Variovorax terrae: one gene and its partner. The protein of the gene in region 1 binds, or shares a complex with, the protein of each later gene. Links are inferred from orthologs where the notes say so. Each region holds a gene or a part of one and is shown in the gene's direction. Other genes may lie near its edges. The genes, in order: scpB and MMF98_RS18225.

Region 1 (7,863 bases):
TGAGCGCCTGCGCTGGTTCACCGAGCCCTGCGGCCTGGGCGCGGCCGAGGTGCTGCGCGTGGGCAGCCCGTTCGACTACGCCCGGCAGTCCGCCCTCTATGTGCCGGCCCATCTGCCCAAGCCGAGCGATCCCTCCCACAGTGCGCAGGTGGCTGCGCTGGTGGCTGCTGCCGTGCGCCGCCTGGGCGGGCGGGCCATGGTGCTCACCACCACGCTGCGGGCGCTCAGGGCGATCGGCGAGGCATTGCAGGCCGAGTTTGCGGACTCGGGCGAGCTGGAGGTGCTGGTGCAGGGGCAGTGGCCCAAGCGCCGCCTGATGGAGCGTTTTCGCGAGGGCGCGGCGGGCGGCGGTCAGCCGGGTTGCGTGCTGGTGGCCTCGGCGTCGTTCTGGGAAGGGGTGGACGTGCCCGGCGATGCTCTGCAACTGGTGGTCATCGACAAGCTGCCGTTTCCACCGCCGAACGATCCGCTGGTCGAGGCCCGCTCGCAGCGGCTCGAATCACAGGGGCGCAGCCCGTTCAAGGACTATTTCGTGCCGGAAGCTGCCGTGGCGCTCAAGCAGGGGGCGGGGCGGCTGATCCGGCGCGAGTCGGACCGCGGCATCCTGGTGGTGTGCGACACGCGCCTGACCGGCATGGGCTATGGGCGGCGGCTGCTGGCGGCTCTGCCGCCGATGCGGCGGCTTCAGTCGCAGGCGGAATTCGAGGAGGCGCTGGATGCGCTCACCAGAGCTGCCACCACGGATCCGAGCGCGTCTTGAAGCCGCGGCTCAGGTATTCGCTCTGGGGATAGCTCTTTTCCATCACGCGCTTGGTGTCGTCGCGCAACTGGGTCATGCCCAGCGCATCGTAGGAGCGGTACAGGATGAACAGGGCTTCCTCGAGCGCCGGCACGTCGCGGTAGTCGGCCAGCGCGATCTGGGCCCGGTTGACGGCGGCCACGTAGGCGCCGCGGCTGTAGTAGTAGCGGGCCACGTGCACCTCGTACTGGGCCAGCGAATTGACGATGTAGGTCATGCGCTGGCGGGCGTCGGGGGTGTAGCGCGAGTCGGGGAAGCGTGCCGCCAGCTCCTTGAACGATTCGAACGATTCCTTGGCGGCCTTCTGGTCGCGCTCAGACAGATCCTGCCGCGACAGGAACGAGAACAGCCCCAGGTTGTCGTTGAAGTTGACGATGCCCTTGAGGTACAGCGCATAGTCCAGCGCCGGGCTGGACGGGTGCAGCTTCATGAAGCGGTCGAGCGTGGCGATGGCCTGGGCCTGCTCATTGGACTTGTACTGGGCGTAGGCCTTGTCGAGCTGGGCCTGCTGCGCCAGCGGCGTGCCGGCGGCGCGGCCTTCGAGCTTCTCGAGCAGCGGAACGGCCTTGTCGTAGCCGCCGGAACTCATCTCGTCCTTGGCTTCGGCATAGATCTTGTTCGGGCTCCAGCCGGCGGTCTTGTCCTCCTTGGTGCTCGAGCACGCTGACAGCAGCAGGGCCAGGGCCACCGCGGACAGCGCAGGGACAACCGATAATTTGGCTCGAAACATTAGGGACATCTTTCTTGAATCAGGGCCATTTCATTATATCGAGCGACCCCGCGGCCGAAGAGGCTGCCGAGGGCCTGGACGACGCGGCCGCCGAGGCCGAGTGGCGTCCGTTGACCGTGGGGCCGGCACAGCATGGCGAGCGCCTCGACCGGGCGCTGGCGGAGCTGGTGCCCGAATTTTCGCGCAGCCATCTGCAGCAGCTGCTCGAGGCCGGCGCCGTCACGCTGAACGGCGTGGTCGCGCTCAAGTCCTCGGCCCGGGTCAAGGCCGGCGACCAGGGCGTGATCGAGCTGCGGCCCACGCTGCAGAGCCAGGCCTTCAAGCCCGAAGCCATGGCGCTGGACGTGGTGTTCGAGGACGAACACCTGCGGGTCATCAACAAGCCGGCCGGCCTGGTAGTGCATCCGGCGCCGGGCAACTGGAGCGGCACGCTGCTCAACGGCCTGCTGGCACGCGACGAGCAGGCGCGGCTGCTGCCGCGCGCCGGCATCGTGCACCGGCTGGACAAGGACACCAGCGGCCTGATGGTGGTGGCCCGCACCCGGGCGGCGATGGATGCGCTGGTGCAGCAGATCGCGGCGCGCGAGGTGAGCCGGCAGTATCTTGCGCTGGCGCATCGCCCGTGGGCCGGGCCGGAGCAGCGGCAGGTCGAGGCGCCCGTCGGCCGCGATCCGCGCAACCGGCTGCGCATGGCGGTCGTCGATCTGAGCAAAAACGCCGGGAAGTCCGCGAGCACCGGTCTTGAGCTGCTACAAAATTCGGAGCAGGGCTGCTGGGTGCGCTGCACGCTGCAAACCGGCCGCACGCACCAGATCCGGGTCCACATGGCGTCCATCGGCCATCCGCTGGTGGCCGATGCGCTGTATGGCGGCGCGCCGGCCGCCGGGCTGGAGCGCCAGGCGCTGCATGCGTTCCGGCTCGCGTTCGTCCATCCCGCCACGCAGCAGCCGCTCGAGTTCCGGGCCGCCTTGCCCGGCGATCTGAGCCGGGCCTTGCAGGCCTGGGGGCTGAGTTACAATTCACCGTAGTGGCCCCAGGGCCATGGCCCCCGCCGCTCTGCGGAGTGGCACCCGTTGCGCAGCTTCCCGGTTGGCCGCAACGCTCGAACTAAAACGCGCCTGTTGGCGCCTTTTCCCGGAATCGCAACATCATGAATACGGCGGATGCCAAGCGTGTCCTCGAAACCGCCTTGATCTGCTCGCAGCAACCCTTGCCGGTGCGCGAGCTGCGCGTGCTGTTCAATGACGAACTCGGGGCCGACACGATCAAGACCCTGCTGCAGGACCTGCAGAACGACTGGGCCCAGCGCGGCGTCGAGCTGGTCGGCGTGGCCAGCGGCTGGCGCTTCCAGAGCCGGCCCGAGATGCGCGAATACCTGGACCGGCTGCATCCCGAGAAGCCGCCCAAGTACACCCGCGCCACGCTGGAGACGCTGGCCATCATCGCCTACCGCCAGCCGGTCACGCGCGGCGACATGGAAGACATCCGCGGCGTCACCATCAACACGCTGATCCTCAAGCAGCTCGAGGACCGGGGCTGGGTCGAGGTCATCGGCCACCGCGAGGCGGTCGGCCGTCCGGCGCTGTTCGCCACCACGCGGCAGTTCCTCGACGATCTCGGCATCGAATCGCTCGACCAGCTGCCCATGCTGGACAACCCGGCCCAGCAGGCCAGCGTGCTGGAATCCCTGAACCATCTGAGCGCCACATTGCAGCCGGGCCTGCCCATCGATGCGGACGCACCCCACGAGGAAGAGGCCGCGGTCACCGCGGCGGAGTCCGGCGAGGTCGCCTCGGGCGACGAGGCCGGGCCCATTGGAACCCCATCATGAACGAACACACTCCCGGCACGGCAACCCAGGCATCCGCCGACGAAATTGAGGAAAACAAGGCGCAGGTCCTTGTCCCGCGGCCGCGAGATGCTATGGAATCTGTAGCAGAGGAAGCACTCGAAGCGCAGGACGACGACCGCGACGAGGAGGATGACGAAGACGACGAGGACGGCCCTGGCCGCCGCCGCGCGTCCGAGGCGCCGCGTGCTGCCGAGCCGGAGGCCAACCGCTTTGCCGACGTGGTGTCGGGCCAGTTCGATGCCGACGAGGAGAGCGCCGAGCTGGCGCCGCCCAAGCGCGTGCTGGGCGCCCAGGTCGACACGCCCAAGCTGCACAAGGTGCTGGCCCAGGCCGGGCTGGGTTCGCGCCTCGAGATGGAGCAGCTCATCATGGAAGGGCGCATCTCGGTCAACAACGAGCCGGCCCACATCGGCCAGCGCATCCAGTTCGGCGATTCCGTCAAGGTCAACGGCAAGCCGATCCGCTTTCGCATCGCGCCGCCGCCGGCCCGGGTGATCGCCTACCACAAGCCGGTGGGCGAGGTCGTGACGAACGACGATCCGCAGAACCGGCCCACCGTGTTCCGCAAGCTGCCCAAGCTGTTCCAGGGCAAATGGCAGTCGGTCGGCCGGCTCGACCTGAACACCGAAGGCCTGCTGCTGTTCACCAGCTCGGGCGAACTGGCCAACAAGCTCATGCACCCGCGCTTCGGGCTGGAGCGCGAGTACGCGGTGCGCGTGCTCGGCGCCTTGAGCAACGAGGAGCGGCAGCGCCTGCTGGACGGCGTGAAGCTGGACGACGGCATGGCCCAGTTCGGCTCGATCGAGGACGGCGGTGGCGAAGGCTCCAACTGCTGGTACCGGGTGACGATTTCCGAGGGCCGCAACCGCGAGGTGCGGCGCATGTTCGAGGCGGTCGGCCATGCCGTGAGCCGCCTGATCCGCATCCGCTACGGCGCCATGGTGCTGCCGCGCGGGCTCAAGCGCGGGGCCTGGATGGAGCTCGACGAGCGCGACATCCGCGCCCTGATGCAGGCCGCCGGCGCCGAGCGGGCTGCCGGCCGCGGCCAGGCGGGCGGGCAGGCCGATGACGCCGAAGGCCAGGGCCGCGGCGGCAATCGCAACAACCGCCGCCGGGGCGGGCGCAGCGGCGGGCCGCGTGGCGACGGCCAGCGCCAGCCGCCCTCCCAGGCGGGCAACGGCAATGGCGGCGGCCAGGGCCAGCGGCGCAAGGACCGCTCCGACCGTGGCGACCGCCAGGGGCAGGGCGGCAATGCGCAGCCCGATCCGATGAAAACCGCCTTCGGCTACATCGGTGCCGACAGTTTCACGCGCCAGCGCCAAGGCCCGGGCCAGGGACAGCGCCGCGGCCCCGGGGGCGGCGGTGGCATGGGCGGCGGACAGCGCCGGGGCGGCGGTGGCGGCCGCGGCCGCTGATCCGGACGCCAGGCGGCGCGCACGGCCGCGCTGACAGGATTGTTTTTGCCTGATTTCACGGGGAAATCACCCGGGCAGGCTAAAATACAAGGCTTTGCCCAATGGGCGAAAAATCGAAACCACAAGTTCAGGATCAAAGACTCATCATGGCTATCGAACGCACCCTTTCCATCATCAAACCCGACGCTGTGGCGAAAAACGTGATCGGCCAGATCTACGCCCGTTTCGAGGCCGCCGGCCTGAAGATCGTGGCCGCCAAGATGGCCCACCTGTCGCGCGGCGAAGCCGAAGCCTTCTACGCCGTGCACAAGGAACGTCCCTTCTTCAAGGACCTGGTGGATTTCATGATCTCCGGCCCGGTGATGATCCAGGCGCTCGAAGGCGAGAACGCCATCCTGAAGAACCGCGAGCTGATGGGCGCGACCGATCCCAAGAAGGCGGCCCCGGGCACCATCCGCGCCGACTTCGCCGACAGCATCGATGCCAATGCCGTGCACGGCTCCGATGCCGCCGAAACCGCCCAGGTGGAAGTCGGCTTCTTCTTCCCCGGCATGAACGTTTACTCCCGGTAATCGTTCCCGATGCGATGACGGCCAACCTGCTCGACCACGACCTCGACGGTTTGGCCGCCTTCTGCGAGCGGCTCGGCGAAAAACGCTTCCGGGCCACCCAGCTGTTCCGCTGGATCCACCAGAAGGGCGCTTCCGACTTCGACCAGATGAGCGATCTGGCCAAGTCGCTGCGCGAGAAGCTCAAGACGGCGGCCCATGTGCAGGGCCTGCCCGTCATCACCCAGCACGAGTCCGCCGACGGCACCATCAAGTGGCTGTTCGACGTGGGCGACGGCAATGCCGTCGAAGCCGTTTTCATTCCCGAGGATGACCGGGGCACGCTGTGCGTGTCGTCGCAGGCCGGCTGCGCGGTCGGCTGCCGCTTCTGCTCCACCGGCCACCAGGGCTTCAGCCGCAACCTGACCGCGGGCGAAATCATCGCCCAGCTCTGGTTCGCCGAGCATTTCCTGCGCCGGCATCTGAAGACCGACGAGCGCGTGATCTCCAACGTGGTGATGATGGGCATGGGTGAGCCGCTGCAGAACTATGCGGCGCTGGTGCCTGCATTGCGCACCATGCTGGACGACCATGGCTACGGCCTGTCGCGCCGCCGCGTCACCGTGTCCACCTCCGGCGTGGTGCCGATGATGGACCGGCTCGGCGAGGACTGCCCGGTGGCGCTGGCCGTCTCGCTGCATGCGCCCAACGATGCGCTGCGCGACAACCTGGTGCCGCTGAACCGCAAGTACCCGCTGGCCGAGCTGCTCGATGCCTGCCAGCGCTACCTGGCCCATGCGCCGCGCGACTTTATCACCTTCGAATACTGCATGCTCGACGGCGTGAACGACCAGCCCGAGCACGCGCACCAGCTGATCGACCTGGTGCAGCGCCACGCGGGGCGGGGCGTGTCGTGCAAGTTCAACCTGATTCCCTTCAATCCTTTTCCCGCCTCCGGACTGACGCGCTCGCCCCACAGCCGCGTGGTGGCATTCGCCAAAATCCTCAGTGATGCTGGTATCGTGACGACCGTGCGCAAAACCCGCGGCGACGATATCGATGCCGCTTGCGGCCAGCTCGCCGGGGACGTGAAAGACCGCACCCGCGTGGGCGAACGCATCACTAGGCAGCGCACCGTGATGTTGAAACCGGCCGGCGCACTGGCCGCTACCAAGGAGAGCTGAGGCATGAAAAGGTCCGCTGTGGGGTGGGAGCACGCCAGGCAATGGTTTTTCTGGGCATGGCTGGCCGCCGTCTCGCTGGGAGGGCTGGCGGGCTGCGCGTCCCATTCCTCGGGGCCGGGCGCCTCTGACAGCCACGCCGACCTGGTGACGAACTCCGACGAGCCCGAGGCCCGCAAGCGTGCGCGCATCCGCCTGGAGCTGGCCACCGGCTATTTCGAGCAGGGCCAGACCACAGTGGCGCTGGACGAGCTCAAGCAGGCGATCGCCACCGACCCCAGCTTTGCCGACGCCTACAGCCTGCGCGGCCTGGTCTACATGCGCCTGAACGACGCGCGCATGGCGGAAGACAGCTTTCGCCGGGCCATTTCGCTGAATCCGCGCGATGCCAATGCCCTGCACAACTACGGCTGGCTGATGTGCCAGCAGGCCCGCTACAGCGAGGCCGACCAGGCATTCGCCCAGGTCCTGACCAACCCCACCTACGGCGACCGGGCCAAGACCCTGATGACCCAGGGCCTGTGCCAGGCCCGGGCCGGCAAGCGCGAGGAGGCCGAGCGCAGCCTGTCGCGCGCCTACGAGCTCGACGCCGCCAACCCGGTGACCGGCTACAACCTGGCCCTGCTGTTGTACCAGCGCAGCGAATTCACGCGCGCCCAGTTCTACATCCGGCGCCTGAACAACAGCGAACTGGCCAATGCCGAGTCGCTGTGGCTGGGCGTCAAGGTGGAGCGACGCATGGAGAACCGTGAAGCCATGCAGCAACTGGTGGAGCAGCTCAAGAAGCGCTATCCCCAATCGAAGGAACTCGCGGCGTACGATCGGGGGACTTTCGATGAATGAGTCTGCTGCCTCGATGGCGGACCCGTCCGCAGCCCTGACGCCGGTGATGGAATCCGCCGTGGCGGCGGGGGCGCTGCTGCGCCAGGCGCGGGAAGCCGCGGGCCTGCATATCGCCGCGCTGGCGGTGTCGCTCAAGGTGCCGGTGAAGAAACTGGAGGCGCTGGAAGCGGGCCGCCTCGACCTGCTGCCCGACGCCGTGTTCGTTCGCGCCCTGGCGTCCAGCGTCTGCCGCACGCTCAAGGCCGACCCTGCGCCCATTCTGGACCGGCTGCCGCAACTGGGCGCGCCGCTGCTGAAGCTCGATCAGTCCGGCCTCAACGCGCCTTACCGCGCGCCCAGCGATGCCCCGCGCCCCAGCCTGTGGGGCTCGCTGTCGCGGCCGGGCCTGCTGGCCGTGCTGGCCTTGCTGCTGGCGGCCCTGGTGTTGCTGCTCCTGCCTGCCATGCCGGCGCCGCGCGATGAGCCGCCTGTGGCGGCCGCGGTGCCCGAGCAGCC
Region 2 (7,986 bases), on another replicon or contig:
GCCACGCCCGACAGCACCGGCACGGCCACCTCGCGCACCGCCTCGCCCACCAGGGCCAGCAGCCGGGCGCGCGGCACCGGGCCCGCGACGGCCTGCGCCTCCTGGGCCAGCCGCGCCTCCACGTTCTCCACCACCACCACGGCGGCGTCGACCAGCATGCCGATCGCCACCACCAGGCCGCCCAGGCTCATCAGGTTGGCCGTCAGCCCCACCCGGCCCATCAGGAAGAACGTGACCAGCAGGGTCAGCGGCAGCGTCACCGCCACCACCAGGGCCGGCCGCAGCCCGCCCAGGAACAGGTACAGCATCACGACCACCAGCGCGCAGGCCTCCAGCAGGGCGCGCAGCACCGTGCCTGCGGCCCGCTCCACGAGGTCGCCGCGGTTGTAGAACACCTCGATGCGCAGGCCCGGGGGCAGCTGCGGCTGCAGCTCGGCCAGGCGCTGCCCGACCGCTGCGACCACCTCGCGCGCGTTGGCGCCGCGCAGCCCCAGCACCAGGCCCTGCACGGTCTCGCCGGTGCCGTTGCGCGTCACCGCGCCATAGCGCGTGGCCGCGCCCAGGCGCACGGTGGCGACATCGCCCACGGTGACGACACGCCCCTCGCGCTGCGCCACCACGATCTGCGCCGCGTCCTGCGTGCCGAGGATGCCGCCCTCGACGCGCACCGCCAGCGCCTCCTCGCCGCTGTCCAGGCGGCCGGCACCGTCGTTGCGCGCGTTCGCCAGCAGGGCCTGGCGCAGCTCGGCCAGCGTGACGCCACGGCCGGCCAGGCGCTGCGGGTCGGGAATGACCTCGTAGCTGCGCACCTCGCCACCCAGCGCGTTGACCTCGGCCACGCCCGGCAGGGTGCGCAAAGCGGGCCGGATCACCCAGTCGAGCACGCGGCGGCGCTCGGCCAGCGAATGGCCCTCGCCCTCCAGCGTGAACATGAACATCTCGCTGAGCGGCGTGGCGATGGGCGCGAGCCCGCCCGCGGCGCTGGGCGGCAACTCGCGCATCACGCCGGCCAGCCGCTCGCTGACCTGCTGGCGCGCCCAGTAGACATCGGTGCCCTCGTCGAAATCGATGGTCACGTCGACGATGCCGTACTTGGCCATGGAGCGCACCATGCGCTTGTGCGGGATGCCCAGCATCTCGATCTCGATCGGCGTGGCCACCCGCTGCTCCACCTCTTCCGGCGTCATGCCCGGCACCTTGAGGATCACCTTGACCTGGGTCGGCGAGATGTCGGGAAACGCGTCGATCGGCAGTTGCAGGTAGGCCAGCGCGCCCATCACGGCCGCCGCCAGGGCGAGCGCCAGCACCAGCCAGCGCTGGCGCAGGCTGGCCTCCATCCATCGGTTCAGCATCATGGCTCTCCCTGCAGCAGGCCCTTGAGGGCCGCGATGCCGGTCGCCACGACGCGGCTGCCGGCGCCCAGGGCGCCTTGCACCACTGCCGTGTCGTCATCCGCCGACCAGGGCCGCACGGCCACCGGGCGCACCGTGTCGCCCGAGGCCACGAACACGGCCGGCTGGTTGCGCCACTGGAACACCGCGCGCGCCGGCACCTGCACCAGGGCCTGGCCCGCGGGCAGCGCCTGGGACGGCGCGGCAAGGCGCAGCTGCAGCGGCACCGACTGGCCGGCCTGCAGCCGGCCGGCCTGGGTCACGCCGATGCGCACGCGCTGCGTGGCCGAGCCGTCGAGCGCGGGCACCACGGCCAGCACCGTGCCGGCGGCCTCGTGGGTCGGCATGAGCGCGGCGTCGCCGGCACGCGGCAGCGCCGCGGTGGCCGGCAGCAGGGCTTCCACCTCGAGCTGCTGGCCCTGGGCCAGCCGGAACAGGGTGTCGCCGGCCGCGAAACGCTGGCCGGCCACAGCATTGACTTCGATCACGGTGCCGGCGGCCGGCGCCACCAGCACGGGCTGGGCCTGCGCTGCGGCCTGGATGCCGCTGCCCTGCAACACCTGGGTGCGCGCCAGCAGCGCGGCGCGGGTTTCCTGCACGCGCGCCTGCGCGGCGCGCCAGCGGGCCGCGGGAATGATGCCTTCCTCGTACAGGGCGGCATCGCGGCGCAGCGTGCCTTCGGCCAGATCGGCCTGGGCGCGCGCCTCGGCCTGGGCGCGCCGGGCTTCAAACCAGTCCGGGCTGTTGAAGTGGGCCAGGGCCTGGCCGGCCCGCACGGCGCTGCCGGGCGCCACCAGCAGGCGCGACACCGCGCCGGCAAACGGGGCGGCGACGGCGGATTGCGCGCCCAGGGCCGGCTGCACGCGGCCGGTGGCCGCCACCACCAGGTTCTGCACCGCCTTGGCGGGCACCAGGGCGATGCCCAGGGCCTGGCTCTGGGCGGCGCTGATGCGCAGTTCGGCGGGGGGCGCAGGCGGCGCCACGGTCTGGGCCTGGCCGGCACAGCACCAGGCCAGCCAAGGCAGCGCCCACAGGGGCGCCAGAGACTTCAACATGAAAAACTCCTGACAAAAGCAAAACGACCGCGGCGCCCCGTCACAGGGAGCCGCGCGGACTCACGAAAAGCTCAGGAGAAAACGGGAGGCGCCAGCGCGGGCGGCGGCGCGTTGGGCGGGCGCGAACGCGGCGTGAACAGCACGCGCCGAACCCGGGCGGCCCGCCGCGCCGTCGCCGCCAGGTACAGGCCGGGCAGCAGGGCCAGCACGGCGAAGAACGCGGGCGCCAGCGCGAGGAAGATGGCGGGAGAGGCAAACACGGCGCGCAGCCCGGGCTCCACGCTCACGGCGGCGCCCTCGGAGGCATCGCCGGGCGACGAAGGAACTGCTGCCGCCGCCTCGGCGCTGCGCGGCGCCTGGTAGGTCGGCGCCTTGCTCAGGTGGACATGCCAGCCCGCCAGCCGCGACGCGCCGAAATGGCCGTGCACCAGGGGCCCCAGCACCTGCAGCAGCACCAACAGCAGCACCAGCCACGTCCAGGGCGTGAGGCGTCGGTGCGATACGGGGCGATGCATGGGCCGATTATAAATTTCCCGCTGGCGCTACGGCCCGCTGTTGCCCTGCCCGGGCGTGGTGTCGAGCACCGACTGCGTGGAAACCACCCGCAGCTCGGCATTGAACACCGCGGTGAAGATCTTCGCGTCGGCCTGGTTCGGGCCGTCCGCGTAGCGCCAGTCGCAGTGGGTCTCGTTCTTCAGTAGGAACGGCGTGACCTTCATCGGCTTGCCCAGGCTGCGCCGCACCTCGTCCAGCGTCATGCCGGGCTGCACCCGGGCGAAGTTCTCGGGCGTCAGCACCTGGCGCAGCGCGCTCATCCTGCCGTCCGCGCCGATGGTGATCATGTAGTTCTTGTGGCCGGCGGGCTGGCGGTTGTACTCGAAGGTGCGGGCGCCGCCGGGCTCGTCCCAGACTTTTTCGGGCTCGCCGAAGCGCGCGCGCACGTCGGCTTCGGTGGAAACGCCCTCCTCCAGTTCGCTGATGCGCTGGGGGTCGCAGCCCACCAGTCCCAGCAGCGCAGAAATCAATCCCATGGTGCAAATCCTCGTCCACATGGTGGCCCCGGTAAAATTGAGCAAACGAGGTCCAGTTTATGTCCATCTTCCGCCGCCCCCATTACCAGTCCGAAGTCACCCAGTTCATCGAGCAGCTCAAGGCCGAAAAGCCCGACCTGGAAGCCCAGCAGCGCGCCGGACGCGCCCTGCTGTGGGACAAGAGCGTGGACCGCAGCGCCTGGGAAGAGTACCGCGAGGCCGAAGTGCCGCAACAGCCCTACGTCTACCAGACCCATGCCTGACAGCCATCAAAAATGGCAGATGTCCTCGTCCCGTGGACATTTCATGCTATTGATTTGATAGCGATTTCATGACTTCCCCCACCGACACCGCCGATCTGGCGCCCGCGGAGGCCCCGCTCGCGCCGGGCATGCCCGAGGTGGTGGACCAGGTGGCGCTGGCCCGGCTCTATGGCGAGCCGCTGTTCGCGCTGCCGACCGACCTCTACATCCCGCCCGACGCGCTGGAAGTGTTCCTGGAGGCCTTCGAGGGCCCGCTGGACCTGCTGCTCTACCTGATCCGCAAGCAGAATTTCAACATCCTCGACATCCCGATGGCCGGCGTGACGCGCCAGTACCTGACCTACGTGGACGAGATCCGCAGCCACAACCTCGAGCTGGCGGCCGAATACCTGCTGATGGCGGCCATGCTGATCGAGATCAAGTCGCGCATGCTGCTGCCGCCCAAGAAGACGGCCGAGGGCCAGGAGCCCGAAGACCCGCGCGCCGAGCTGGTGCGCCGCCTGCTCGAGTACGAGCAGATGAAGCTGGCCGCCGCGCGCCTGAACGAGGTGCCGCAGCTGGGCCGCGACGTGCTGCGCGCGCAGGTCTACATCGAGCAGTCGCTGCAGCCGCGCTTTCCCGACGTCCACCTGGCCGACCTGCAGGAGGCCTGGCGCGACATCCTCAAGCGCGCCAAGCTGGTGCAGCACCACAAGATCACCCGCGAAGAGCTCAGCGTGCGCGAGCACATGAGCATCGTGCTGCGCGCGCTGCAGGGCCGCAAGTTCATCGAGTTCGAGAGCCTGTTCGACCCCGCGCGCGGCGTCCAGGTGATGATCGTGACCTTCATCGCGATGCTCGAACTCGCCAAGGAAACCCTGATCGACATCACCCAGGCCGAGGCCTTCGCGCCGATCTACGTGCGCCTGGCCTTCACTCCCACCTAGCCGACCGCCAGCCCGGCAGCGGCGGCGGTAACGAAGTCATCCCCCGTGAAACCCTCCCCCTCCCCGCACCGCGATTTCGACGTGCTGATCGTCGGCAGCGGCCTGGCCGGCCTGTCGGCCGCGCTGCACCTGGCCCCCACCCACCGCGTGGCGGTGCTCACCAAGCGTGCCATGGCCGACGGCTCCAGCGGCTGGGCCCAGGGCGGCATCGCCGCCGTGCTGAACGAGGGCGACAGCTTCGACTCGCACGTGGACGACACCCTGGTGGCCGGTGCCGGCCTGTCCGACCCCGCGGCCACGCGCTTCGTGGTCGAGCATGCTCCGGGGAGCATCGCCTGGCTGCGCGAGCTGGGCGTGCCGTTCTCACTGCAAGACGGCCAGCTGCACCTGACGCGCGAAGGTGGCCACAGCGCGCGCCGCATCGCCCACGTGACCGACGCCACGGGCGCGGCGGTGCAGAAGACCCTGATCGAGCACGTGCGGCGCACGCCCAACATCACGCTGTTCGAGCACCACACGCTGGTGGACCTGATCACCGGCAAGAAGCGCGGCCTGCCGATCAACCGCTGCCTGGGCCTGTACGCGCTGGATGAGCGCATCGACCAGGTCGTGACCTTCCGCGCGCCGCACACCATCCTGGCCACGGGCGGCGCCGGCAAGGTCTACCTCTACACCACCAACCCCGACACTGCCACCGGCGACGGCATCGCCGCGGCCTGGCGCGCGGGCTGCCGCGTGACGAACATGGAGTTCATCCAGTTCCACCCGACCTGCCTGTACCACCCGCACGCCAAGAGCTTCCTGATCTCGGAAGCGGTGCGCGGAGAGGGCGGGCGGCTGCTGCTGCCCGATGGCACGCGCTTCATGCTAGCCCACGACCCGCGCGCCGAGCTGGCGCCGCGCGACATCGTGGCGCGCGCGATCGACTACGAGATGAAGAAGCATGGCCTGGACTGCGTGCACCTGGACATCTCGCACCAGCCGCTGGCCTTCATCCAGCAGCACTTCCCCAACATCTATGCGCGCTGCCTGGAGCTGGGCATCGACATCTCGAAGCAGCCGATTCCCGTGGTGCCGGCCGCGCACTACACCTGCGGCGGCATCCACACCGACCTGCAGGGCCGCACCGACCTGGCCGGCCTGCACGCGATCGGCGAGACCGCCTACACCGGCCTGCACGGCGCCAACCGGCTGGCCAGCAACTCGCTGGTCGAATGCATGGTGTTCGCGCGCTCGGTCGCGCAGGACATCCTGGCCACCGCGCTGCCCACGCCCCCGGCGCTGCCCGCCTGGGACGACAGCCAGGTGACGGACGCCGACGAATCGGTCGTGATCTCGCACAACTGGGACGAGCTGCGCCGCTTCATGTGGGACTACGTGGGCATCGTGCGCACCAACAAGCGGCTGGAGCGCGCGGCGCACCGCATCGCGCTGCTGCAGGGCGAGATCCAGGAGTTCTACGCCAACTTCCACGTCACGCGCGACCTGCTGGAGCTGCGCAACCTCGTGACCGTGGCGGAGCTGATCGTGCGCTCGGCCCAGTCGCGCCACGAGAGCCGGGGCCTGCACTTCAGCCGCGACTACCCGCAGACCGAGCCGCTGGGCCAGCCCACGGTGCTGACGCCGCCGGCCTGAGCGCGCCCGGCCTCAGCGGGCCAGCCGCTGCGCCATGGCGACGAAGGCATGCAGCGCCGGGTTGTCGTTGGACGGCCGGTAGGCCAGCCCGAGCTGGTAGCGCACCGGCGCGCGGCCACGGCGCACCTGCAGGTAGGCCACCTGCCCGATCTGCACCGAACGCATGGCCTGCGGCACCAGCGCCACGCCCAGGCCGCTGGCCACCAGCGCGAGGATGGTCTGCATCTGCGAGGCCACCTGCACGAAGTTCGGGATGAAGCCGCTTTCGCGGCAGGCCGCCACCACCACGCTCTCGAAGCCCGGCCCCTCCTGGAAGGTGAAGCCCACGAAACTCTCCGCCGCGAGGCTGGCCAGCTGCACCCGCTTCTGCCCGCCAAGCGGGTGGTCTTGCGGCACGGCCAGCACCAGTTCCTGCTCGGCAAAGCTCTCCACCCGGAAATCCTGCGCGTCGTACAGCGGCGGCACCACCACGCCGAGGTCCGTGCTGCCGCTGACCAGCGCCTCCATCTGCTGCGAGGTGGTGGCACCATGCAGCACCAGCTTGACGTCGGGGTAGTCGCGGCGAAAGGCGCGCAGCAGTCGGGGCACCACCTCCAGCCCCGCGCTCGGCACGAACGACAGGCCGAGCGTGCCGAACTTACCGGCCGCCGCGCGGCGCGCCACGTCCATCGACACCTGCGCATGGTGCAGCGTGCGCTGCGCCTCGCGCAGAAAGGCCTCGCCCGCGGCCGTCACACGCACGCCGTGGCGCGAGCGGTCCAGCAGCGTCACGCCCAGGCTGGCTTCGAGCCGCTGCACCGCCACGCTCAGCGGCGGCTGCGAGACATGCAGGCGCTCGGCCGCGCGGCGGAAGCTGCGCTCCTCGGCCACGGCGACGAACTGGCGAAGCTGGCGCAGGTCCATGCGAGTTCCTTGATCGGCCCGGTGATACGAAGATGCTATCACCAGCCCCTGCAAATGGTATTTGACTGAGCCTCGGCCTTCCCCGAGCATGGGTCCAACGCCGAGGCTGCGCGCCGCGGCGGAGACGGCCCGCCCCACGCCGCGGCCCCCGATGACCTGTGCAGGAACACGCCGATGCAAGCCTCGCTTCTGGAAGAACTCACCCCGGTGCCCAACCCCTACCCGATCCGCTCGGAACTCGAATACCCCGAGGCCTGGCGCCTGTGCCAGCAGTCGCGCGAGCTGGCCTGGGACCCGCGCGACATCGACTTCTCGGACCTCGCGGCGGCCGATCTTCCCGCCGAGGTGCGCGCCGCCGGCGCCGAGTGGTGGAGCCTGCGCGCCTGGATGGAGCATGGCGCCATCCCCTACGGCGCCGAGCGGCTGCGCGAGGCGATCTTTTCGCACCAGCCGTTCGAGATCAAGCAGCACATCGTGAACTTCATCGCCGAGGAGCTGCGCCACCACGAGGCCTCGTTCCTGATCGCCCAGGGCCTGGCCGGCTACCAGGACGAGCCGCGCGCCGACTACTTCAAGCAGGTGATCCCGCGCTTTCACGACGAGAGCGACGAGAAGGCCATGAGCTTCTACGCGGGGCTGGCCGTCAACACGCTGTTCGAGCAGCTCTCGGGCGAGCTGCTGCAGGCGCGCTACGAGAACGCGCGCTTCGCCTCGATCCGCAGCGCCTGCCAGCTGATCCTGCGCGACGAGGCGCGGCACATCCAGTTCGGCCGCATCATCAT

The links.
Region 2: scpB (region 1) and MMF98_RS18225 share a complex: the UniProt entries of both Bacillus subtilis proteins name them as parts of the cohesin-like complex. The link is inferred for Variovorax terrae from one-to-one orthologs.

What each region holds. Positions count from the first base shown.
Region 1 is NZ_JALGBI010000001.1:2,143,484-2,151,346, reverse strand. Bases 1,725-4,519 are described here. They hold scpB (SMC-Scp complex subunit ScpB), read left to right. Parts: upstream 1,725-2,679; coding sequence 2,680-3,360; downstream 3,361-4,519. Other genes in these bases: MMF98_RS10135 (pseudouridine synthase), read left to right, coding at 3,357-4,519; MMF98_RS10145 (RluA family pseudouridine synthase), read left to right, coding at 1,725-2,557. In the rest of the region: DNA repair helicase YoaA, read left to right, coding at 1-760; MMF98_RS10150 (outer membrane protein assembly factor BamD), read right to left, coding at 723-1,529; more of MMF98_RS10145, read left to right, coding at 1,544-1,724; more of MMF98_RS10135, read left to right, coding at 4,520-4,796; ndk (nucleoside-diphosphate kinase), read left to right, coding at 4,943-5,368; dual-specificity RNA methyltransferase RlmN, read left to right, coding at 5,383-6,528; type IV pilus biogenesis/stability protein PilW, read left to right, coding at 6,532-7,368; MMF98_RS10115 (helix-turn-helix domain-containing protein), read left to right, coding at 7,361-7,863. UniProt on the Bacillus subtilis protein: Participates in chromosomal partition during cell division. May act via the formation of a condensin-like complex containing Smc and ScpA that pull DNA away from mid-cell into both cell halves.
Region 2 is NZ_JALGBI010000002.1:578,268-586,253, reverse strand. The notes cover bases 2,820-5,737. They hold MMF98_RS18225 (segregation and condensation protein A), read left to right. Parts: upstream 2,820-3,808; coding sequence 3,809-4,666; downstream 4,667-5,737. Other genes in these bases: nadB (L-aspartate oxidase), read left to right, coding at 4,712-5,737; MMF98_RS18230 (DUF3460 family protein), read left to right, coding at 3,537-3,740; bamE (outer membrane protein assembly factor BamE domain-containing protein), read right to left, coding at 2,989-3,477; MMF98_RS18240 (hypothetical protein), read right to left, coding at 2,820-2,961. In the rest of the region: MMF98_RS18250 (efflux RND transporter permease subunit), read right to left, coding at 1-1,352; MMF98_RS18245 (efflux RND transporter periplasmic adaptor subunit), read right to left, coding at 1,352-2,446; more of MMF98_RS18240, read right to left, coding at 2,518-2,819; more of nadB, read left to right, coding at 5,738-6,301; MMF98_RS18215 (LysR family transcriptional regulator), read right to left, coding at 6,314-7,204; MMF98_RS18210 (diiron oxygenase), read left to right, coding at 7,379-7,986. UniProt on the Bacillus subtilis protein: Participates in chromosomal partition during cell division. May act via the formation of a condensin-like complex containing Smc and ScpB that pull DNA away from mid-cell into both cell halves.